Regions from separate parts of the Saccharothrix sp. BKS2 genome, predicted to be linked through region 2. Evidence: riboswitches for the same ligand, from Rfam matches in the RefSeq annotation. Region 2 holds a riboswitch; each other region holds the start of a gene.
The links. Region 2 has a riboswitch for cobalamin ahead of Q5530_RS28125 (FecCD family ABC transporter permease). Riboswitches for the same ligand answer to the same signal wherever they lie in the genome.

Region 1 (7,633 bases), on a different contig from region 2:
GGGCAACTGTTCGACTTCGGCGCCGCGGTGCCGTTCCGGATCACCGTCAGCGACCCCGAGGACGGTGCGGTCGACTGCACCAAGGTCAAGATCAGCTACATCCTCGGTCACGACTCGCACGGCCACAAGCTGACCGAGGCGACCGGGTGCTCGGGCACCGTCCAGACACCCCAGGACGGCGAACACGACCCCAACGCCAACATCTTCGGTGTCTGGGACGCGGAGTACACCGACAGCAGCGGCGTCACCACGCACGCCCAGCACGTCACCCAGCCGAAGACCCGCCAAGCCGAGCACTACGGCTCGTCCAACGGCGTCGCGGTCTACAACAAGGCCACGGCGCACGGCGGCAAGACGGTCGGCGACCTCCACAACGGCGACTGGATCGCGTTCCAGCCCTACGTGCTGTCCGACGCGACGTCGATCAGCGCGAGGGTGTCCTCGGCCGGGGCGGGCGGCACCATCGAGGTGCGGGCCGGATCACCCACCGGCGCGTTGCTCGGCACGGCGACCGTGCCGGTGACCGGGGGCTGGGAGACGTTCACCGACGTCACCGCGGGCCTGTCCAACCGGCCCGGCGGCACCACCACTCTGCACCTGGTGTTCAAGGGCGGCGCGGGCGCGTTGTTCGACGTCGACGAGTTCGCCTTCACCACCGGCTCCCGCACCGGGCCGATCACGGGCCTCGGCGGCAAGTGCGTGGACGTCAACGGCGGGAACACCGCCGACGGCACGAAGGTCCAGCTGTGGACCTGCAACAACAGCAGCGCGCAGCAGTGGACCGCGTCCGCCGACGGGTCGCTGCGCGCTGTGGGCAAGTGCCTGGACGTGAGGTCCGGCGGCACGGCCAACGGCACGGTGACGCAGCTGTGGACCTGCAACGACTCCGGCGCGCAGCAGTGGGTCGCCCACTCGGACGGCACCCTGCGCAACCCGCAGTCGGGCCGCTGCCTGGACGCGTCGAACAACAGCAGCGCCGACGGAACGGTCCTGCACATCTGGGACTGCCTCGGCGCCGCCAACCAGAAGTGGACCGCGCCCTGATCGCCACCCGCAACCCAACGAGGAGCTACTGATGTCTCGACTGCGAACAGCGCTGTCGGCGATCGCCGCATCGGCGGTGATGATCTTCGCCGTGGTCCCGGTCCCGGCGCCCGCGGCCGACCCCTCCTACAAGGTGCTGGTCTTCTCCAAGACCGCGGGGTTCCGGCACTCGTCCATCCCGAACGGCATCCAGGCCATCCGCGACCTGGGCGCGGCCAACAACTTCACGGTCGACGCCACCGAGAACGGCGCGGTCTTCACCAGCGCCAACCTGGTCCAGTACCGGGCGGTGGTCTTCCTGTCGACCACCGGTGACGTCCTCGACGCCGGCCAGCAGACCGCCTTCGAGTCCTACGTGCGGGCCGGCGGCGGCTACGTCGGCGTGCACGCCGCGTCCGACACCGAGTACCAGTGGCCGTTCTACGGCGGCCTGGTGGGCGGGTACTTCCACTCCCACCCGTCGATCCAGCAGGCGACGGTGCGGGTGGAGGACCGGGCGCACGCCTCGTCGTCCCACCTCGGCGGCGACTGGGTCCGCACCGACGAGTGGTACAACTTCCAGGCCAACCCCAGGTCGAACGTGCACGTGCTGGCGCGCCTGGACGAGGGCACGTACTCCGGCGGCAACATGGGCGACCACCCGATCGCCTGGTGCCAGACCTACCAGGGCGGCCGGTCCTGGTACACCGGTGGCGGGCACACCGAGCAGAGCTTCGCCGAGCCCGCGTTCCGCGCGCACCTGCTCGGCGGTATCCGCTACGCGGCCGGCACGACCGACGCCGACTGCCGACCCGAGAACAGCTACACGTCGCTGTTCAACGGCTCCAACACCAACGGCTGGAGCCAGGCGGGTCCCGGCGGCTTCACCCTCGCCGACGGCACCCTGACCTCGCACGGCGGCCTGGGGATGCTCTGGCACTCGGCCAAGGAGTTCCGGTCGTACTCGCTGAAGCTCGACTGGAAGCTGGCCGGTGACGACAACACCGGTGTGTTCATCGGGTTCCCGGCGAGCAGCGACCCGTGGTCGGCGGTCAACAACGGCTACGAGATCCAGATCGACGCCACCGACGCGGCCGACCGGACCACCGGCGCCGTGTACGGGTTCAAGTCGGCCGACGTCGCCGCCCGGGACGGGGCGCTCAACCCGGTCGGCGAGTGGAACACGTTCGAACTGCTCGTCGAGGGCGAACGGCTCCAGGTGTTCCTCAACGGCGTGAAGATCAACGACTTCACCAACACCGACCCGGTCCGCAGCCTGCAACAGGGCCACATCGGCATCCAGAACCACGGTGACGGCGACGAGGCGTCGTTCCGCAACATCCGGGTGAAGGAGCTCTCCGGCAGCGGCACCCGGACCGGGCAGATCACCGGCCTCGCCGGCAAGTGCGTCGACGTCGACAACTCGGGCACGGCCGACGGGACGAAGGTCCAGCTGTGGACCTGCAACAACACGGCCGCGCAGCAGTGGACGGTGTCCACCGACGGGACGGTCCGCGCGCTCGGCAAGTGCCTCGACGTGCGGTCCGGCGGCACGGCCAACGGCACGGTGACGCAGCTGTGGACCTGCAACGGCACCGGCGCCCAGCAGTGGGCCGCGCAGTCCGGTGGCGGACTGCGCAACCCCCAGTCGGGCCGCTGCCTCGACGCGGCGGGCAACAGCTCCGCCGACGGCACCGCGCTGCACATCTGGGACTGCCTGAACGTCGCCAACCAGAAGTGGACCCTGCCGTGACCGGGTGACGCCCGGTAGTCCGTCGAGGGGTCCGGCCGCGTGCTCCCGCGCGGCGGGACCCCTTCGGGGTTGCGCGACGAGGTCGGCGCAGCAGGCAGAACTCGTCGCCCTCCGGGTCCGCCATCCGCACCCTGCCCTCGAACTCCCGCACGGCCACCGCGCCGAGGCCGACGAGGCGGGCCACCTCGACATCGGCGACCGGACCACCCATGCCCCGCGCCGCCAAGAGCTCATCCACTCAGGTCGACCACCCGGCACCACCAGCACCGAGAATGCCGAGCTGGTCGCCGCGCGTCGACGGATCGCCGAACACACCGACCGCGGTCCGGGCGCTTCGGGTCCGGACCTCCTTTCGTGAGACCGGTCACCCCGGCGTGGACCGCGGGTGGTTCGTTGCCACAATCCGGACGACCACAGGCGACGGCGGACGAGGAAGCCGGTGACATTCCGGCACGGTCCCGCCACTGTGACCGGGGAGCAGATCCCGCCGCGGCCACCGTCCCCAGCGGGGGTGGGAAGGCCGGGACGAGCGTCGATCCGGGAGTCAGGAGACTCACGCCGTCGCCTCCTCACCCACCGGGGCGGATCTCCCCGAGAGAGGGCGGCTCCACCATGCGCCTGACGTCGTCAACACCACCACTGCCCATCACGCGGGCGGTGGACCGTGCCTGAGGACCGCCCGCGCGTCACCGTCTGCCGGGGGTGCTGCTGCGGCACCACCCGCAAGCACCCGCAGGTCGACCACGACGGGCAGGTGCGCGTGCTGCGCGAAGCGCTCGACGGCACCGCCGAGGTCCGCCTGTCCGACTGCCTCGACGCCTGCGCGCACTCCAACCTGCTGGTCGTCCACCCCTCGCCCGCCGCCCGCGCCGCCGGCGCCAAACCCCTGTGGCTGGGGCGGGTCCTCGACGACCGGGCACTGCGCGAGGTGATCGACTGGATCAGCGGCGGCGGCCCCGGTGTCGTGCCACCACCGGCCTCGCTCCGGGACAGGGTGGTGACACCGCCGAACGCGCGCACCCCACCGCGCACGACCTGAACGACGTCGCCGGGTGGGGCGGTGGTGTCCACCGCCCCACCCGGTGGCATCAGCTGGTCGGGCAGGGGGCGCCGGGACGGGTCAGGGTGACCCTCGCGTGGCTGATCACGAGTTCGGTGCCGGTGAGCAGGCGGACGCGCGGGGCGTTGACGGCGACGCCGGCGCCACCCGCCAGGGACCGCTGCTCGTTGACCACGACCGTGGCGACGAGCGGGACGGTGATGGTCAGGTCGACCGCGGGGTTGACCACGGGCACGCCGTTGACGCGCAGGTTGACCAGCTCGACGCCGCCCGCGGTGGTGACCGCGCCGGTGGCGTCCTCGGCGGCGGCGGCCCTGGCGCGGATCTCGTCGGCGGTGACCAGGCCGCCCAGCAGGGCGACGCCGGCGGTGCGGGCGTGCGCGGTGGCGGTGCGCTCGCCGTCGCCGTCGACCACGCCGCGCGCCTCGGTGTCGACGACGCCCAGCGAGCCGATCCCCGGCAGGACCGCGCCGAGCAGCTGGTCCACGTCGAGGCCGGGCTGGGTGGTGCAGCTCAGGTCGGACGGCGCGAGGGGGCCGACGCCGACCAGCGGTGCGGTCAGCCTGCCGCCGTGGGCGTGGGCGTCGAACACCAGCACCGGCGGGGTGAAGCGCACCGAGGCGCACCCCGGCGCGTCGAGGCCGACCCGGGCGGTGCCGCCGATGACGGTCGAGGGGTTGGCGCAGGGCTCGATCGGGGTGGTGGAGGTGGGGATGGCGGTGGACCCGTCGACCAGGTAGAACTCGAACAGCGCGTGGTTGGCGAAGCAGTTCCGCTCGGCCGCGTCCACCGAGAAGGTCAGGAACCGGTCGGGCGCCGCCGGCGGGATGGGCTGCTCCGTGCGCAACTGCACCTTGCCCGCGCCCGGGTTGCCCGCGGTGTAGGCGGTGACGGCGTGGTTGGCGACCGGGTCACCGCCCGCCCACTGCCCCAGGGCTCCGGCCATGGTCCGGACCGCCCTGCCAGTCACCGCTGCCGCAACTGCTGCCGGGCGGAGTCGTGGTGGCCTGCTGGAGCGAGGCGAGCCAGCCGTTGCAGGCGGTCAGCCAGGCGGGATCGGCGTCGTAGGTCTGGTTGACCGGGGGTAAGCCGGTGTAGGCGGTGAGCAGGGCGGGCGTGGTGCCCTGACCGTTCTCGAAGTCCTCCGCGAACACCACCACCGGCGCCTGCGGCACACCGGGCTCCGCCGTCGCGGTGACGGGGTGGACGGCGGTGAGGGCCACCGACAGCGGCACGGCCGTCAGTGCCGCGGTGATGGCCGGCAGGAGCCTGCGCCGGTGGCGATGGGGTGATGGGGTGGTCACCGATGAACTCCCTTGTTGGGTGCGGAACGTCGAGCACCGGTTCCGTCGTCGCCGTGCGGGAGTGCATCAGCGCGGCGAGCGGGTCGGCACCCACTTGGCCGCGTGTGCTCACCTGATCGCCCCAAGCCCGGTGTCGGTCGATCACCCGGGTGACCGCTGTTGTACTCGGGGCCCTGGTCGGCAGAGGTGAGGAATGCCTTGTCACGTCGAATTTCGCCGGCCGGGCTGTTCCCCGAACCGCACGCCACCGCGCCGGCAATCCCGGTCGCGCTCGTCAGACGCTCGTGTACCCGCCGTCGACGAACCACTCGGCGCCGTTGACGTACGTGGCGGTGTCCGAGGCCAGGAGCAGGGCCGCCGACGCGACCTCGTCCGGGTCGCCGAGCCGTCCCGCCGGGAGCACGGTCTCGAACATCGTGACGAAGTCGTCCCGCCGGTCCTCGGGGACGACGCCGAGCAGGCCGGGGGTCCGGATCGGCCCCGGGCTCAGCACGTTGACCCGGAAACCGTTCTCCCGCGCGTTGAGCGTCCAGCTGCGGGCGAAGTTGCGCAGCGCCGCCTTGGTCGCGCCGTAGACCTCCATGCCCCGGTCGGGGCGCGAGGACGTGCTCGACCCGATGAGGATCACCGAGGCCCCCTTCGACAGGAGGGGCATCGCCTTCTGCACCCCGAACACCGCGCCCTTCACGTTCGTGGCGAACATGCTGTCGAACTGCTCCTCGGTGATGTCCCCGAGGACGGCCGGCACCGCGCCGCCCGCGTTGGCCACCAGGACGTCGATCCGGCCCGACCGCTGTGCGACGACCTCGTAGAGGGCGTCGAGTTCGGCCAGGTTCCCCACGTCGCACCGCACCGCGACGGCCCGCGGTCCGAGCTCCGCGGCCGCCGCGTCGATCCGGTCCTGCCGGCGGCCGGTGACGAAGACCTGCGCGCCCTCGGCGACGAACCGCCGGGCGATGGCCAGCCCGATCCCGCTCGTCCCACCGGTGACCACGGCCACCTTGCCGTCCAGGAGTCCACTCATCGCCTGAATTCCCCACTCTCGTCGAAAACCTGTTCTTGACCGGATCGTCCACAACGTAGAGCGTTGTGGACGATCCAGTCAAGAACGCTTAGACTGCGGGGGTGCCGAGGCCGAGGGAGTTCGACGAGGAGAGCGTGCTGAACACGGCACGCGACCAGTTCTGGACGACCGGCTTCGCCGGCACCAGCATGGACGCGATCGCGGCGGCCACCGGGCTGGGCAAGGGCAGCCTGTACGGGGCGTTCGGCGGCAAGCGCCAACTCTTCCACCGGGTGTTCGACGACCACTGCAACGCGGCGATCTCCTCGGCGAACCGCCGGCTGGGCGGTGACGACGAGCAGGCGTTCGAGCGGCTCACCGCCTATTTCCTGGACCACGCGACCGCCTGCGCCGAGCCCGGCCACCGCGGCTGCCTGCTGGCCAAGGGCACTGCGGAGCTGGCCGAGCACGACGAGGTGGTGGCGGCTCGCTCGCTGAAGACCTTCGAGAGCATCCACCAGGCCATCACCGCCGACCTCGAGGCGTGCCGGCGCAACGGCGACCTCGACCCCGCCGCCGACCCGCGGCAACTCGCCGGCCTGCTGCTGGCCGTTCACCGCGGCATCGAGGCCCTCGGCAAGGCCGGGACCGACGAGGACACCCTGCGGGGCATCGCGGAGACGGCCCTGGCCCACCTCCCGCGTCCACCCCGACAGCGTCCACCCCGACAGCGTCCACGCCGGTAGCGCACGCCGCGGACGGAGGGCGGGCGTACGTCGCGAACGGGTGTGCGTGGTCACCAGTGCGCTGTGCGCGACACGGCGAGCGCCCATTGCGGTGACGCGACCCGGTGTCGGGTCCGGGTGGTGCCACACTCGACGGCATGGATGTCGTCGCGCCGTGCCCCGTGGGAGAAGCAGGGGTGCACGTGCCCTCGCCCGCGCCGAACCGGAACCGGTGCCGGTTGTGCGGAGCACAGCTGTGAGCGCCGTCCAGCTGCCCCGGGACATCCGGGGTGAGGCGCTGTGCCGGCACGCCCGGCCAGGGTCCTGCACCTGGTGGTGCTCCTACCGGCGGGCGGTGTGCTCGATCGGCTCGGTGGCGGGGCTGGTGCTGGCGGGCTGGGCGTCGATGTGGCTGTGGGGCGACGCGCAGGCCCGGGAGCGGGCGCTGGAGGCGGTGGGGGCGGTGGGACTGGTGGTGGCGGTCGGCGTGGTCGCGGTGCTGCTGACCGATCGGGTCAGCGATCGCCTCTGACGAACTCGCCGACGAGCGCCCCGACCGCCGCCGTGCCGCGCGCCACCACGGTGCGCCGGACGCGGTTCGCCGCCCCGGACCGGGGCGGGGCGGGTGGTTCAGCGCGGCGCGGACCGCGTGCCCGGCACCGACCGCGAAGGCGCCTCCGGAGCGCTGCCCCGCCTGCGGCTGAACCGCAGGTGCTCGTCGTCCACCGGGCGGTCGCGCAGCAGCTTCACGTCACCGTGGTAGCT
Region 2 (7,633 bases):
GGTGCCCAAGAGCCGCCAGAACTCCAGCGCCGTGCAGCTGACCAACACGCTCAAGGCGTGGCAGCAGTACGGCAAGCTCGGTGACGACACCCGCGTCGGCATCATCGACACGGGCATCGACTACACCCACAGCGACTTCGCGGGCCCCGGCACCATCGAGGCGTTCGAGGCCATCGACGAGACCAAGGTCGACGCGTCGTACTTCCCGACCGCCAAGGTCGTCGGCGGCTACGACTTCGTCGGCAACGCCTACGACGGCGGCAGCGACGACCCGGCGCTCAACACCCCGAAGCCGGACCCGAACCCGCTCGACTGCAACGGCCACGGCTCGCACGTCGCCGGCACCGCCGCGGGCTTCGGCGTCAACGCCGACGGCAGCACCTTCGAGGGCGACTACACCAAGCTCACCCCCGAGGCGCTGGACGCGATGCGCATCGGTCCCGGCACCGCGCCGAAGGCCCTGCTGTACGCGCTGAAGGTGTTCGGCTGCGACGGCTCCACCAACGTCACCGCGCAGGCGCTGGACTGGTCGCTCGACCCCGACGGCGACGGTGACTTCTCCGACCACCTCGACGTGGTCAACCTGTCCCTGGGCTCCGACTACGGCGCCCCGGACGACCCCGACAGCCTGTTCGTGCGCAAGCTCAACGCCTCCGGCGTGCTCACCGTCTTCTCGGCGGGCAACGGCGGCGACCTGTACGACATCGGCGGCTCGCCGGGCAGCACCCCCGAGGCGCTGACCGTGGCCAGCACCCGCGACGCGTACGTGCTGCGCGACGCGGTCGAGGTGACCGCCCCGGCGAACCTGGCGGGCCCGAAGCCCGGCCAGTACAGCCAGAGCTTCAACCTGGAGGGCGTGAGCACCACCGGCCAGGTCGTGAAGCTGAGCGACCCGGCCAACCTCGACGGCTGCCTGCCGTTCTCGGCCGCCGACCGGGCGGCCGTGGCGGGCAAGGTCGCGTGGCTGGAGTGGGACGACAACGACGCCACGCGCCGGTGCGGCTCGGCCGGCCGCACCAACAACGCCTCCAACGCCGGTGCGATCGGCGCGCTGTTCACCTCGCAGCTGGAGCACTTCAACGCCGGCATCGCGGGCAACGCCCTGATCCCGGTCCTCCAGCTGACCGGCACGGCCACCGCGCAGCTGCGCCCGGCCGTGAACGCGGGCACCCTGGTCGTCCGCTTCGGCGGCGACCTGGCGACCTCGCTGCCGACCTACGACCCGTCGATCAGCGACACGCCCAGCTCGTTCACCTCGCGCGGCGTGCGCGGCCCGGTCGTGAAGCCGGACGTCGCGGCCCCCGGTGACACCATCACCTCGGCGCTGGTCGGCTCGGGCAGCAAGTCGTTCGTCAACTCCGGCACCTCGATGGCCGCCCCGCACGTGGCCGGCATCGCGGCGCTGGTGCGCCAGGTCCACCCGGACTGGACGCCGGCCGAGGTCAAGGCCGCGGTGATGAACTCCGCGGGCTCCGACGTGAAGGCCGACGGCGAGACCTACGCCCCCAACCGCGTCGGCTCCGGCCGCGTGGACGGCAAGGCCGCGGTCGAGAACCAGGTGCTGGCCTTCGTCGAGGACGCCCCGGGCGCGGTCTCCGCGTCGTTCGGCGTGGTCGAGGTGGCCAAGCCGGTGTCGCTGACCAAGACCATCAAGGTGGTCAACAAGTCCACCCGGTTCGTCGACTACACCGTGGGCTACGAGGCCCTGACCCAGATGCCGGGCGTGCGCTACGAGCTGTCGGCGAACACCGTCCGGGTGTCCCCGCGCGGCGTCGCCCGGGTCAAGGTCACGCTGAAGATCGACGACCCGAAGGCGCTGCGCAAGACCGTCGACCCGACGATCGAGCCGCTGCACCTGGACGTGCCGCGCCAGTTCCTGGCCGACGCGTCGGGCCGCGTGGTGCTCACCCCGAAGTCGGGCTCCTCGGTCGCGCTGCGCGTGCCGGTGTACTCGGCGCCGAAGCCGGTGGCCGACATCAACGCGCCGAGCAGCGTCAAGGCCAACGGCCAGGGCCAGGCGGTGCTGAACCTGACCGGTCGGGGCCTCAACCAGGGCGCCTACCAGTCGCTGGTCAGCGCGCTGGAGCTCCAGGCGTCCTCGCCGAGGCTGCCGGAGTGCCGCCGCAACGTCACCACCAACTGCACGCTCAACGACACGGCCAAGGGCGGTGACCTGCGCTACGTCGGCGCCGCGTCCACCGCGCCGCTGGCCAGGGCGCAGGGCAACCCGGAGGAGGCGCTGCTCGCGTTCGGCGTCGCCACCTGGAGCAACTGGTACAACCTGGGCAGCAACACGGTGCCGTTCGTCGACATCGACACCGACGGCGACGGCGCGTTCGACTACGAGGTCTTCGCGACCAAGCTGACCGACACCGACCTGCTGGTCGCCAGCACAGTGGACCTGAACACGGGCGCCACGGTCGACATCCAGGGCGTCAACGGCCAGTTCGGCGACGTCGACACCAACGTGTTCGACACGAACGTGGTGGTCCTGCCGGTGCTGCTCTCGGCGCTGGGCATCGACGCCTCGGCGGACACCTCGCGGATCTCGTACCAGGTGGGCGTGGCCGGGTTCTACCTGGCGCCGGGCGCCGGCGACGGCCTCGTGGACTCGATCCCGAGCCCGCTGTCGTTCGACCCGCTCAAGCCGGGCCTGTGGGTCCAGGGCGGCGGCGACGCCGCGCTGTCCTACCAGGCGCGCCCCGGCACCGCGCTGGTGGTCAACCGCGACGCCGCGGCGCTGGCCGCCGACGGCGCGGACAGCCTGCTCCTGCTGCACCACCACAACGCGACGGGCGACCGCGCCGACGTGGTGAAGGTGAAGGGGAAGACGGGCAACCGCTCGGCGGACTGATCCCGGTGGGCTGATCGACGTTCCACGCTCTGGCCGGTCGGGGGTTGCCCCGGCCGGCCAGAGCCTTTTAAGCGCATCGGGCGACACCCGTTCGGGGGCCTTGAACCGTTCGGGTGTCCCGCAGTCCGGGAGACATCGCCCCGTAGGTGTGTTCCGAGTGCGTTTTCACGCTCCGCGCCCGGTAGCCTTTCGCATTGAGAACTAGTCCCGCGACATGGGACTGATACCTGGGAGGTGTGTGGATGCGGCTCGCAGTGATCCCAGGGGACGGGATCGGGCCCGAGGTCATCGCCGAGGCCCTGAAGGTGCTCGGTGAGGTCGTTCCCGCGGCCGAGATCACCCGCTACGACCTCGGTGCGGCGCGCTGGCACGCCACAGGTGAGTTGTTGCCGGAATCGGTGCTCGGTGAGCTCCGCCAGCACGACGCGATCCTGCTCGGTGCCGTGGGCGACCCGTCCGTGCCCAGCGGCATCCTGGAACGCGGCCTGCTGCTGCGGCTCCGGTTCGAACTCGACCACCACGTGAACCTGCGCCCGGCCCGGCTGTACCCGGGTGTCCGCAGCCCGATCGCCGACCCGCCCGAGATCGACATGGTGGTCGTGCGCGAGGGCACCGAGGGGCTGTACGCGGGCAACGGCGGGCTCCTGCGCAAGGACACCCCGCACGAGATCGCGACCGAGGTGTCGATCAACACCTCGTTCGGCGTGGAGCGGGTGGTGCGCGACGCGTTCGCCAGGGCGGCCAACCGGCCGCGCAAGCACCTGACGCTGGTGCACAAGACCAACGTCCTGACCCACGCCGGCTCGCTGTGGTCGCGCGTGGTCGAGGAGGTGTCGCTCCAGCACCCGGACGTGACCGTGGCCTACCAGCACGTGGACGCGGCCACCATCCACCTGGTGACCGACCCGGGCCGCTACGACGTGATCGTCACCGACAACCTGTTCGGGGACATCCTGACCGACCTGGCGGCGGCCGTGACCGGCGGCATCGGGCTGGCGGCCTCGGGCAACCTGGACGTGACCAGGCGCAACCCGAGCATGTTCGAGCCGGTGCACGGCAGCGCGCCGGACATCGCGGGACAGGGCATCGCCGACCCGACGGCCGCCGTGCTGTCGGTGGCGCTGATGCTCGACCACCTGGGCGAGTCGGAGGCGGCGCGCCGGATCGAGGCGTCGGTGGCCTTCGACCTGGCCACCCGCGACCACTCGTCGCCGGGCGCCACCTACGCGGTGGGCGACCGCCTGGCCGCGCTCGTGTCGTCGAACGTCCGCACGGGGGCCTGACCGCCCTCCCGGACGCGTGATCAGGGCCACCACGACACGGTCGTGGTGGCCCTTCGCGTTAGGGTCGCGAGCGTCGCCCGCGGGGGAAGTCCGGTGAGAGTCCGGCGCTGACCCGCAACGGTAAGCCGAAGTCGCCTTCGGCCAGCCCGATCACCCGCGGGCGGTGGGAAGAAGCTCCACTCCTGCCGTGGTCTGCGGGACGGATGCGCGCCGGTCCGCCGCGGACCGGGGCCACCCGGTCGAGGCCACCCGCCCGAAAGGCGCCCGGTGACCCCGACGAACCCGGTGACCCCGACGAACCCGACCACCGCGGGACCGGCCTTCTCCACCACCGGCGCGTGCGCGGCCCTGGCCGTCGCGCTCGCGGTCTCGGTGGTGTGCGGCGTGGCCCTCGGCCCGGTGCCCGTGCCGTTCGACGACGTGGTCCGCTACCTGCACGCGGCCGTCACGGGCGGGGTGGTCCAGGCCGCGGAGGCGGGCCCCTACCGGATCGTGTGGGACATCCGGCTGCCCCGGGTGCTGCTGGCCGCCGTCGTGGGCGCGGGGCTGGCCGCGGTCGGCGTGGCCGTCCAGGCGGTGGTCCGCAACGCCCTGGCCGACCCGTACGTGCTGGGCATCTCCTCGGGCGCGAGCGTCGGCGCCACGGCGGTCGCCACCACCGGCCTGTTCGCCTCCCTGGGCATCTACGCCCTGTCCACCGCCGCGTTCCTGTCCGCCCTGGCCGCGACGGCCCTGGTCTACCTGGTGGCCGGCCGGGGCGGGCTGACCCCGCTGCGCCTGGTCCTCACCGGCACCGCCCTCGCCCACGGCTTCTCCGCGATCGCCATGCTGCTGGTCTTCCAGGCGCCGCGCGGTGAGGCCGCCCGCGCCGCCCTGTTCTGGCTGCTCGGCAGCCTGGGCGGGGTCACCTGGGCGTCGGTGCCGGTCGCCGCGGCCGTGGTCGTCGCCGGCACCGCCTACCTCACCACCCGCGCCCGGCACCTCAACGCCCTGGCCATGGGCGACGAGACCGCCACCACCCTCGGCGTCGACGTCCCCCGGACCCGCCGCACCCTGTTCCTGGTCACCGCCGCCATGACCGGCGTGCTGGTCGCGGTCAGCGGCGCGGTCGGGTTCGTCGGCCTGGTGCTGCCCCACCTGGTCCGCCTGCTGGTCGGCGCGGACCACCGCCGGGTGCTCGCCGTGGCCCCGCTCGCCGGCGCCTGCTTCCTGATCTGGGTCGACGTTGCCGCCCGCCTGCTCGCCGCGCCGGAGGAGCTGCCGCTGGGCGTCATCACCGCCGCCCTGGGCGTGCCGTGCTTCGTGCTCCTGCTGCGCCGCCGCGGCTACGTGTTCGGGGGTCGCTGATGGAGGTCCGGATCGAGGGGCTGGCCGTCGACGGCATCCTGCGCGGCGTCGACCTGACCGCCGGCACGGGCGAGGTGCACGGCATCGTCGGTCCCAACGGCAGCGGCAAGTCCACCACGCTGCGCTGCGCCTACCGGGCGCTCAAGCCGCACGGGGGAGTGGTCCGCCTCGACGGCCGCGACATCACCACCACCCGGGTCCGCGACACCGCCCGCGACCTGGCCGCGCTCACCCAGGACAGCCACGTCGAGTTCGACTTCACCGTCACCGAGGTCGTCGCCATGGGCCGGCTGCCCCACGGCGCGGGCCCCGACGACGAGGCCATCGTGCGCGAGTCCCTGGCCCGGGTGGACGCGGCCCACCTCGCGCACCGCGGCTTCCTCACCCTCTCCGGCGGCGAGCGGCAGCGCGTGCTCATCGCCCGCGCCCTGACCCAGCGGCCCAGGGTGCTGGTGCTCGACGAGCCGACCAACCACCTGGACATCAGCCACCAGCTGGCCGTGCTCGCCCTGGTCCGCCGCCTGGGCGTCACCGTCCTGGCCGTGCTGCACGACCTCAACCTCGCCGCCGCCCACTGCGACCGCCTGCACGTGCTCGACCGCGGCCGGGTCGCGCACAGCGGCACGCCCGCCGAGGTGCTCACCCCCGAGGTGCTGGCCGAGGTCTTCCGCGTGCGCGCCCACGTCGTCCCGCACCCCACCACCGGGGTGCCGCAACTGCTGTTCGACCACCAGGAGGCCACCCCGTGCTGAGAACGCTCATCGCGCTCGCCGCGGTCCTGTCCACGACGGCGTGCGGCGCGCGGGTCGTCGCCGAACCGCCGGGCACGGGCACCACGACCGTCACGAACTGCGGCCGGGAGGTCGAGTACGCGACACCCTCCCGGGTCGTCACCAACGACACCGGCATCACCGAGCTGATGTTCGCGCTCGGGCTGGCCGACCGGATGGCCGGCTACACCATCTCCTCCTCCGCCAAGACCGGCGACGTGGCGTCCTCGCCCTGGCGGGCCGACTTCGAGCGCGTGCCGCACCTGGGCGAGAAGATCACCAAGGAGCTGGTCCAGGGCGTGGGCGCGGACCTCGTGTTCGCGGGCTGGAACTACGGCTTCTCCGAGAGCACCGGGCTCACCCCGGACTCGCTGGGGCAGCTCGGCATCGCCACCTACCAGCTCACCGAGGCGTGCCGCAACGGCGTGGCGAAGCAGCGCGGCATCATGCCGCCCCTGGAGGCCCTCTACACCGACCTGGGCAACCTCGGCCGGATCTTCGGCGTCGAGGACCGGGCCGAACGGCTGATCACCGGCTACCGCGAGCAGGTGGCCGAGGCCCAGCGGCTGGTCACCGGGAAGCGCCCGAGGGTGTTCCTCTACGACAGCGGGCTGGACCAGCCGTTCACCTCCGGCCGCAACGCCGCGCCGCAGGACATCATCGAGAAGGCGGGCGGCGAGAACGTCTTCGGCGACCTCGACGACAGCTGGACCACGGTCGGGTGGGAGGCCGTCGTCGCCCGCGCGCCGGAGGTCGTCCTGATCAACGACTACGCCGACGGGGACGCGAGCACGCCCGAGCAGAAGCGGGCCTTCCTGGAGTCCTACGAACCGCTCGAGGACGTGCCCGCCATCAGGGACAAGAGGTTCTTCGTGCTGCCCTACGCGGCACTGGTCGAATCGCCGCGCAACCCGGCCGCCGTCGAGGCGTTCGCCCGGTTCCTGGCCGGTGCCTGACACCCATCATGTGGGACAACCCGTCCGTGGCATGGTCAGCGCGGACGGGTTGTGGCACGATCGCCGACGTGGCTCTCCACACCGTGGTCATTATTGCCCAGCGCGTCGGGTAAGTGCTCCTCGAAGCACCCGGCGCGCCGACCTCTCGCATCCTGCGGGGGGTCTTTTTGTTTTCCGCGATCCCCTAGGAGCCCCCTCGTGACCCCCCTCGGCGACAGTTTCCACGTCTACGACACGACCCTGCGGGACGGTGCCCAGCGCGAGGGCATCTCCTACTCGGTCACCGACAAGCTGGCCGTGGCCAGGCTGCTCGACTCGTTGGGCGTGGGTTTCATCGAGGGCGGTTGGCCGGGCGCGCTGCCCAAGGACACCGAGTTCTTCGCCCGCGCCGCCGCGGGGGACCTCACGCTCAAGCACGCGCAG
Region 3 (7,633 bases), on a different contig from region 2:
GGGTTGACCACCCGGGCCCGGAAGATCCGGTTCGTCTCCTCGTGGAGGGTCCTGGTCCGGACGTTCTCCGGGCGGGTGTTGTCGCCGATGTAGGCGGCCGGGGTCCTCCCGGTCAGGGCGCGGACCGTGGCGATCATGCCGCCGTGGTACTGGAAGTAGTCGTCCGAGTCGGCGATGTCGTGTTCGCGGGTGTCGATGTTCTTCGCGGCCACGGCGATGCGCTTGTAGGCCGTTTCCATGTCCGTCCGGGCTTCCGCGCCGTCGAGGTCGCGGCCGTAGGCGTAGCCGCCCCAGACCGCGTAGACCTCGGCCAGGTCGGTGTCGTCGCGCCAGTTGCGGCTGTCGATGAGCGGGAGGAGGCCCGCGCCGTAGGCGCCCGGCTTGCTGCCGAAGATGCGCAGGGTGGCGCGGCGGCGGTCGTTGTGCTCGGCCAGGTCCGCCCGCGTGTGGGCGCGGACGTAGTTGTCGGCGGGGGCCTCGTCGAGGTCGGCGACCAGTTGGACCGCGTCGTCGAGCAGGGCGACGACGTGGGGGAACGCGTCGCGGAAGAAGCCGCTGATGCGGACCGTGACGTCGATCCTGGGGCGGCCGAGTTCGGCGAGCGGGATCGGTTCGAGGCCGGTCACGCGGCGGGACTGGTCGTCCCAGGTGGGGCGGACGCCCATCAGGGCCAGCACCTCGGCGATGTCGTCGCCGGCGGTGCGCATGGCGCTGGTGCCCCAGACGGAGAGGCCGACGGAGGGCGGCCACTCCCCCGTGTCCTCGCGGTAGCGGGCGAGCAGGGACTCGGCCATGGCCTGGCCCGTCTCCCAGGCCAGGCGGGACGGGACGGCCTTGGGGTCCACGGAGTAGAAGTTGCGGCCGGTGGGCAGGACGTTGACCAGGCCGCGCAGCGGGGAGCCGGACGGGCCGGCGGGGACGTAGCCGCCGTCCAGGGCGTGCAGGACGTTGGTCAGCTCGTCGGTGGTGCGGGCCAGGCGCGGGACGACCTCGTCGGCCGCGAACTCCAGGATCCTCGCCACGTCCGGGTCCTCGGTGAGGGTGCGGGCGGTGGCGCGGTCCCAGCCGGCGTCCTCCATGGCCTGGACCAGGGCGCGGGCCTGGGCCTCGACCCGGTCGGTGGAGGCGCGGTCGGTGCTGTCCAGGCCCAGGGCCTCGCGCAGGCCCGGCAGGGCGGCGGTCTGCCCGCCCCACATCTGCCGCGCCTGGAGGATCGCCAGGACGAGGTTGACCCGGGCCTCCCCGGTGGGCGCCTGGCCGAGGACGTGGAGGCCGTCGCGGATCTGGACGTCCTTGATCTCGCACAGCCAGCCGTCGACGTGGAGCAGGAGGTCGTCGAACTCGGCGTCGTGCGGGCGGTCCTCCAGGCCGAGGTCGTGGTCCAGCTTGGCGGCCTGGATGAGGGTCCAGATCTGGGCCCGGACGGCGGGGAGCTTGGCCGGGTCCATCGCGGCGATGGCGCCGTGCTCGTCGAGGAGCTGTTCGAGCCTGGCGATGTCGCCGTAGCTGTCGGCTCGGGTCATCGGGGGTACGAGGTGGTCGACCAGGGTGGCGTGGGCGCGGCGCTTGGCCTGGGTGCCCTCCCCCGGGTCGTTGACCAGGAACGGGTAGATGAGCGGGAGGTCGCCCAGGGCCGCGTCGGGGCCGCAGGACGCCGACATGCCGGCGGTCTTGCCGGGGAGCCACTCCAGGTTGCCGTGCTTGCCCACGTGGACCACGGCGTCGGCGCGGAACTCCTCCTCGAGCCAGCGGTAGGCGGCCAGGTAGTGGTGGCTCGGGGGCAGGTCCGGGTCGTGGTAGATGGCGATGGGGTTCTCGCCGAAGCCGCGCGGCGGCTGCACCATGACCACGACGTTGCCGGAGCGCAGGGCGGCCAGGACGATGTCGGAGCCGTCCACGAAGAGGGTGCCCGGGGCCTCGCCCCAGTGGCGCTCCATGCCCTCCCTGAGGTCCTCCGGGAGCGTGTCGTACCAGGACCGGTAGCGGGTCGCGGGCAGGCGCACGGGGTTGCCCCGCAGCTGCTCCTCGGTCAGCCAGTCGGGGTCCTGGCCGCCGGCCGCGATGAGGGCGTGGATCAGGGCGTCGCCGTCCTGGTTCGCCACGCCGGGCAGGTCGTCGCCGATGTCGTAGCCGCGGTCGCGCAGCTCGGCGAGCAGGCGGACCACGCTGGCCGGGGTGTCGAGGCCGACGGCGTTGCCGATGCGGGAGTGCTTGGTCGGGTAGGCCGAGAGCATGACCGCGACGCGGCGCCGGGCCGGCGGGACGTGGCGGAGCCGGCCGTGGCGCACGGCGAGGCCGGCCACCCGGGAGGCGCGCTCGGGGTCGGCCACGTAGACGGTGAGGCCGTCCTCGTCGACCTCCTTGAACGAGAACGGGACGGTGATGATCCGGCCGTCGAACTCGGGGATCGCGACCTGGGTGGCCGTGTCCAGCGGGGACAGGCCGTCGTCGTTCTCGTCCCAGGCCGCGCGGCTGGTGGTCAGGCAGAGGCCCTGGAGGATCGGGACGTCGAGGGCCGCCAGGGCGCCCACGTCCCACGCGTCGTCGTCGCCGCCCGCCGAGGCGGTGGCGGGTTTGGTGCCGCCGGCGGCCAGGACGGTGACCACGAGGGCGTCGGCCTTGCGCAGCTCGGCCAGCAGGCCCTCGTCGGCGGAGCGCAGGGAGGCGCAGAAGAGGGGCAGCGGGGTGCCGCCCTTGGCCTCGATCGCGTCGCACAGGGCGTGCACGAAGGCGGTGTTCCCGGCCACGTGGTGGGCCCGGTAGTACAGGACGGCGACGGTGGGGCCGGTGCCCCGCCGCTCGCGGTCGAGCAACCCCCAGGTGGGGGCCGGTTCCGGGGCGCTGAAGCCGTGGCCGGTGAGCAGGACCGTGTCGGAGAGGAAGTGGTGCAGCTGGGCCAGGTTGGCCGCGCCGCCGTGGGCCAGGTAGGCGTGGGCCTCGGCGCAGACGCCGGCGGGGACGGTCGACAGCTCCATCAGCTCGGCGTCGGGGTGCTGCTCACCGCCCAGCACGACGACGGGGCGCGGACCGGCCAGCAGCGCGTCCAGGCCCTCCTCCCACATGCGGCGGCCGCCCAGGATGCGCACGACGACCAGGTCCACGTCGCGCAGGAGGTCGGGCAGGTCGTCGGGGGCGGTGCGGGCCGGGTTGGCCAGGCGGTAGTCGGCACCGCTCGCGCGGGCGGACAGCAGGTCCGTGTCGGAGGTCGACAGCAGCAGGATCACGTGCGGGCTCCATCCCTCGGGGGTCCTCGCCCCAGGTCGTAGGGTTCGGCGGGCGGAGTTCCTGACTCCCGGGAACCACTCCCGGTCACAGTGGCGGGACCGCGCCGGGTTCGCACCGGCTTCCTCCTGTTGCTTCGCCGTTCGGAAGTCACCCTAGATGGTGGTTAGCATCCAGCCCATGTCCACCGATCGGGATCGCCCGGACGCCTGCCCCGGCGCCGTCGAGGTGCACCGCGCCGCCGACGGCGGGCTGGCGCGCGTGCGGGTGCCGGGCGGCACGCTGAGCGCCCGCCAGGTGGACGTGCTGCGGGGCGCGGCGGCGGAGCTGGGCGACGGCTTCCTGGAGCTGACCTCGCGGGCGAACGTGCAGCTCAGGGGCCTGGCCGACGGGGCCGAGCTGGAGCTCGCGGCCCGGTTGCGCGAGGCCGGGTTGCTGCCCTCGGCGACCCACGAGCGGGTGCGCAACATCGTCGCCGACCCGCTGGCGGACAACCAGGCGCTGGTCGACGAGGTCGACGCGGCGCTGTGCGCGGTCCCGGAGCTGGCGGACCTGCCCGGCCGGTTCCTGGTCACCGTCGGTCACGGGGTCAGCGGGCTGGCGGGTGACATCGGACTGGTCGGTGACGCGTTGTTCCTGGCCGGCGTCGATTCAGGCGTGCGGGTGGACGACCCGGTGGCGGCGGTGGTGACGGCCGCGCGGCTGTTCCGGGAACTGCGCGGCCCGGCCTGGCGGCTGTCCGAAGTGGACGGCGGTGTGGGGAAGATCACCGAGGCGCTGGGCGGCGCGGGCGAGGAGCGGTTGCCCGCCCTGGTGACGCCCGTGGCGCCGGGCCCGGTCGGGTCCGTGGTCGTCGCCGGGGTGCCGCTGGGGCGGTGGGACGCCCGGCTGCTGGCCGGGGTTCCCGTCCGGGTGACGCCGTGGCGGAGCGTGGTCGTGCCGGTGGGCACGGACGTGGGAGGGATGTTCACCTCGGCCGACTCGCCGTGGCACGGGGTGAGCGCGTGCGCCGGGCGGCCGGGGTGCGCGAAGTCGTTGAGCGACGTGCGGGCCGATGTCACCCGGTGGGTCGGCACGCCGCACGCGGGCCGCGCGCACTGGTCGGGCTGCGCCCGGCGGTGCGGGCGACCGGCCGGGGACGTGGTGGAGTTCGTCGCCACCGGCGACGGGTACGAGGAGATCAGGTGACCAGCTACGTCAGGGACGGCGCGGAGATCTACCGCCGGTCGTTCGCCACCATCCGGGCCGAGGCCGACCTCGGGCGGTTCCCCGCGGACGTGGCGCGGGTGGTGGTCCGGATGATCCACGCGTGCGGCATGGTCGACCTCGTCGACGACGTGGACTTCTCGCCGCACGTGGTGCGGGCGGCGCGGGAGGCGCTGCTGGGCGGCGCCCCGGTGCTGTGCGACGCGCGGATGGTGGCCTCGGGCGTGACCCGGCGGCGGCTGCCCGCCGACAACGAGGTGCTGTGCCTGCTGGACGACCCCGGGGTGCCCGAGCTGGCCGCGGGGATCGGCAACACGCGCAGCGCGGCCGCGCTGGAGCTGTGGGGCGACCGGCTGGCCGGCGCGGTGGTGGCGATCGGCAACGCCCCCACGGCCCTGTTCCACCTGCTGGACCTGATCGCCGCGGGCGCGCCGAAACCGGTGGCCGTGCTGGGCGTGCCGGTCGGCTTCATCGGCGCGGCCGAGTCGAAGGACGCCCTGGCGGACAACCGCCTGGGTCTGGAGTACCTGGTCGTGCGCGGGCGGCGGGGCGGCAGCGCCATCACCGCCGCGGCGGTCAACGCGATCGCGAGCGAGGAAGAATGACCGGCAAGCTCTACGGGGTCGGGGTGGGTCCGGGGGACCCGGAGCTGGTGACCGTCAAGGCGGCGCGGCTGATCTCCGAGGCGGACGTGGTGGTGTTCCACAGCGCGCGGCACGGCCGGAGCGTGGCGCGCCGGATCGCCGCGCCGTACCTGCGGCCGGGCCAGGTCGAGGAGCAGCTGGTCTACCCGGTGACGACCGAGGACTCGGACGACTACCAGGGCGAGATGGACGCCTTCTACGAGGAGTGCGCCCGGCGGCTGGCGGTCCACCTGGACGCCGGGCGCGTGGTGGTCGTGCTGGCGGCGGGCGACCCGTTCTTCTACGGCTCCTACATGCACCTGCACAAGCGGCTGGCGCACCGGTACGAGGCCGAGGTGGTGCCCGGGGTGACGTCGGTGAGCGCGGGCGCGGCGGTGCTCGGGCGGCCGCTGGTGGAGCGGGACGAGGTGCTGACCGTGCTGCCGGGCACGCTGCCCGCCGACGCGCTGGTGGAGCACCTGTCGGGTGGCGACCCGGTGGCGGTGGTGAAGCTGGGCCGGACCTTCCCGCAGGTGCGGGCGGCGCTGGAGCGGACCGGCCGGCTGGACGGGGCGTGGTACGTGGAGCGGGCCACCACCGGCGGGCAGCGCACCGCGCCGCTGTCCGAGGTGGACGCCGACAGCGTGCCCTACTTCTCGCTGGCGCTGCTGCCCAGCAAGGGGCAGCGGCGGCGGGAGGCCGTCGGCGAGGTCGTCGTGGTCGGGCTCGGCCCGGCCGGGCCGGAGTGGCTGACGCCGGAGGCGCGGCGGGCGCTGACCGAGGCCGACGACCTGGTGGGTTACGTGACGTACCTCAACCGGGTCAACGCCGGGCCGCGGCAGCGGGTGCACGCCTCGGACAACAGGGTGGAGTCCGAGCGGGCCGCGTTCGCCCTGGACCTGGCCAGGCGCGGGCGGCGGGTCGCGGTGGTCTCGTCCGGCGACCCGGGCGTGTTCGCGATGGCCAGCGCGGTGCTGGAGGTCGCGGACGAGGAGCAGTTCGCGGGCGTGCCGGTGCGCGTGCTGCCGGGGCTGACCGCGGCGCACGCGGTGGCCAGCCGGGTGGGCGCGCCGCTCGGGCACGACTACTGCGTGGTGTCGCTGTCGGACCGGCTCAAGCCGTGGGACGTGATCGAGGGGCGGCTGGAGGCGGCGGCGCGGGCGGACCTGGTGCTGGCCCTCTACAACCCGGCGTCGAAGACCCGGACCTGGCAGGTGGAGTCGACGCGGGAGGTGCTGCTGCGGCACCGGTCCCCGGACACGCCGGTGGTGATCGGGCGTGACGTGGGCGGCCCGGAGGAGGAGGTTCGGGTGGTGCGCCTGGCCGACCTCGACGCGTCCACCGTGGACATGCGGTGCCTGCTGCTGGTCGGCTCCTCGCAGACCCGGTGGACCGCGCGCGGCGCGGTGTTCACCCCGCGCCGCTACCCCCGGTGAGCCGGGCCACGGCCTCCGCGACCGTCTCGACCAGCGGCGCGTCGGGCGCGGGCGGGCGGCGCACCACGACGACCGGCAGGCCGAGGTGACGGGCCGCGGTCAGCTTGGCGGCCGTCATCGGGCCGCCGCTGTCCTTGGTGACCAGGACCTCGACGGCGTGCTCGCGCAGCAGCGCCAGCTCGCCCTCGACGGTGTAGGGGCCGCGGTCGAGGACCACGGTCAGGCCGGGGGCCGGGTCGTCGGGCGGGTCGACGGTGCGGGCCACGCCGGTGGTGAAGTGGGCCAGCTCCCGGCGGCCGGTGGTGATCAGGGCGCGCCGGCCCCGCACCGCCGCGGCCGCCGCGGCGACGTCGTCCACGTAGGTCCAGCCCTCCTGCGGCGGCCACGGCGGGCGGCGCAGGACGAGCAGCGGCGTGCCCGTCTCCGCGGTGGCGGCCACGGCGTTGGCGGTGATGCGCTGCGCGAACGGGTGGGTGGCGTCCACGACCGCGTCGACGCGCTCGGCGCGCAGGTAGGCGACCAGGCCCGGCACCCCGCCGAACCCGCCGACGCGCACCTCCCCGGGCGGCAGCCTCGGCGCGCTCACCCGGCCGGCGAGCGAGGAGATCACCCGGACGCCGGCGAGGGCGCCGGCGAGCTCGCGGGCCTCCCCGGTGCCACCCAGCACCAGCACGGTCCTCACGGCTGCTGCATCCTGTCGTCGTGAGCACGGACCTGCGCTTCGGCTGGACCACCGGCGCCTGCGCGACCGCCGCGACCACCGCCGCCTACACGGCGCTGCTCACCGGCGAGTTCCCGGACCCGGTGGGGATCGTGCTGCCCAGGGGGCAGACCCCGGCCTTCGCGCTGGCCCGGGAGGAGCTGGGCGAGGGGTTCGCCGCCGCCTTCGTGGTCAAGGACGCGGGCGACGACCCGGACGTCACGCACGGCGCGCTGGTCGGCTCGACGGTGCGGCGGGGCGAGCCGGGCACCGGGGTGGTGTTCCGCGCCGGGCCGGGCGTGGGCACGGTGACCAAGCCGGGCCTGCCCCTGGGGGTCGGCGAGCCCGCGATCAACCCCGTGCCGCGCCGGATGGTGCGCGAGCACGTCGAGCGGGTGGCTCGCGAGCACGGCGGCAGCGGCGACGTGGTGGTGGAGATCTCCGTG

Region 1: it holds a riboswitch for cobalamin, as region 2 does, so the genes downstream of both, Q5530_RS13290 (hypothetical protein) here and Q5530_RS28125 (FecCD family ABC transporter permease) in region 2, are expected to answer to the same signal.
Region 3: it holds a riboswitch for cobalamin, as region 2 does, so the genes downstream of both, cobN (cobaltochelatase subunit CobN) here and Q5530_RS28125 (FecCD family ABC transporter permease) in region 2, are expected to answer to the same signal.

What each region holds. Positions count from the first base shown of each region.
Region 1 is NZ_JAUQOL010000005.1:494,131-501,763, forward strand. It holds gene Q5530_RS13275 (carbohydrate-binding protein) at 1-1,044, shown strand, start outside; gene Q5530_RS13280 (ThuA domain-containing protein) at 1,076-2,776, shown strand; partial or broken gene Q5530_RS13285 (VOC family protein) at 2,877-2,987, opposite strand; cobalamin riboswitch at 3,204-3,331, shown strand; gene Q5530_RS13290 (hypothetical protein) at 3,441-3,815, shown strand; gene Q5530_RS13295 (choice-of-anchor P family protein) at 3,865-4,782, opposite strand; gene Q5530_RS13300 (hypothetical protein) at 4,748-5,140, opposite strand; gene Q5530_RS13305 (SDR family NAD(P)-dependent oxidoreductase) at 5,415-6,164, opposite strand; gene Q5530_RS13310 (TetR/AcrR family transcriptional regulator) at 6,266-6,889, shown strand; gene Q5530_RS13315 (hypothetical protein) at 7,125-7,400, shown strand; gene Q5530_RS13320 (flavin-containing monooxygenase) at 7,499-7,633, opposite strand, start outside.
Region 2 is NZ_JAUQOL010000014.1:93,915-101,547, reverse strand. It holds gene Q5530_RS28135 (S8 family serine peptidase) at 1-2,854, shown strand, start outside; gene Q5530_RS28130 (3-isopropylmalate dehydrogenase) at 3,097-4,137, shown strand; cobalamin riboswitch at 4,191-4,314, shown strand; gene Q5530_RS28125 (FecCD family ABC transporter permease) at 4,405-5,484, shown strand; gene Q5530_RS28120 (ABC transporter ATP-binding protein) at 5,484-6,236, shown strand; gene Q5530_RS28115 (ABC transporter substrate-binding protein) at 6,230-7,210, shown strand; gene cimA (citramalate synthase) at 7,409-7,633, shown strand, end outside.
Region 3 is NZ_JAUQOL010000009.1:183,353-190,985, forward strand. It holds gene cobN (cobaltochelatase subunit CobN) at 1-3,224, opposite strand, end outside; cobalamin riboswitch at 3,258-3,395, opposite strand; gene Q5530_RS20755 (hypothetical protein) at 3,403-4,410, shown strand; gene Q5530_RS20760 (precorrin-8X methylmutase) at 4,407-5,033, shown strand; gene cobJ (precorrin-3B C(17)-methyltransferase) at 5,030-6,487, shown strand; gene Q5530_RS20770 (cobalt-precorrin-6A reductase) at 6,462-7,169, opposite strand; gene Q5530_RS20775 (cobalt-precorrin-5B (C(1))-methyltransferase) at 7,190-7,633, shown strand, end outside.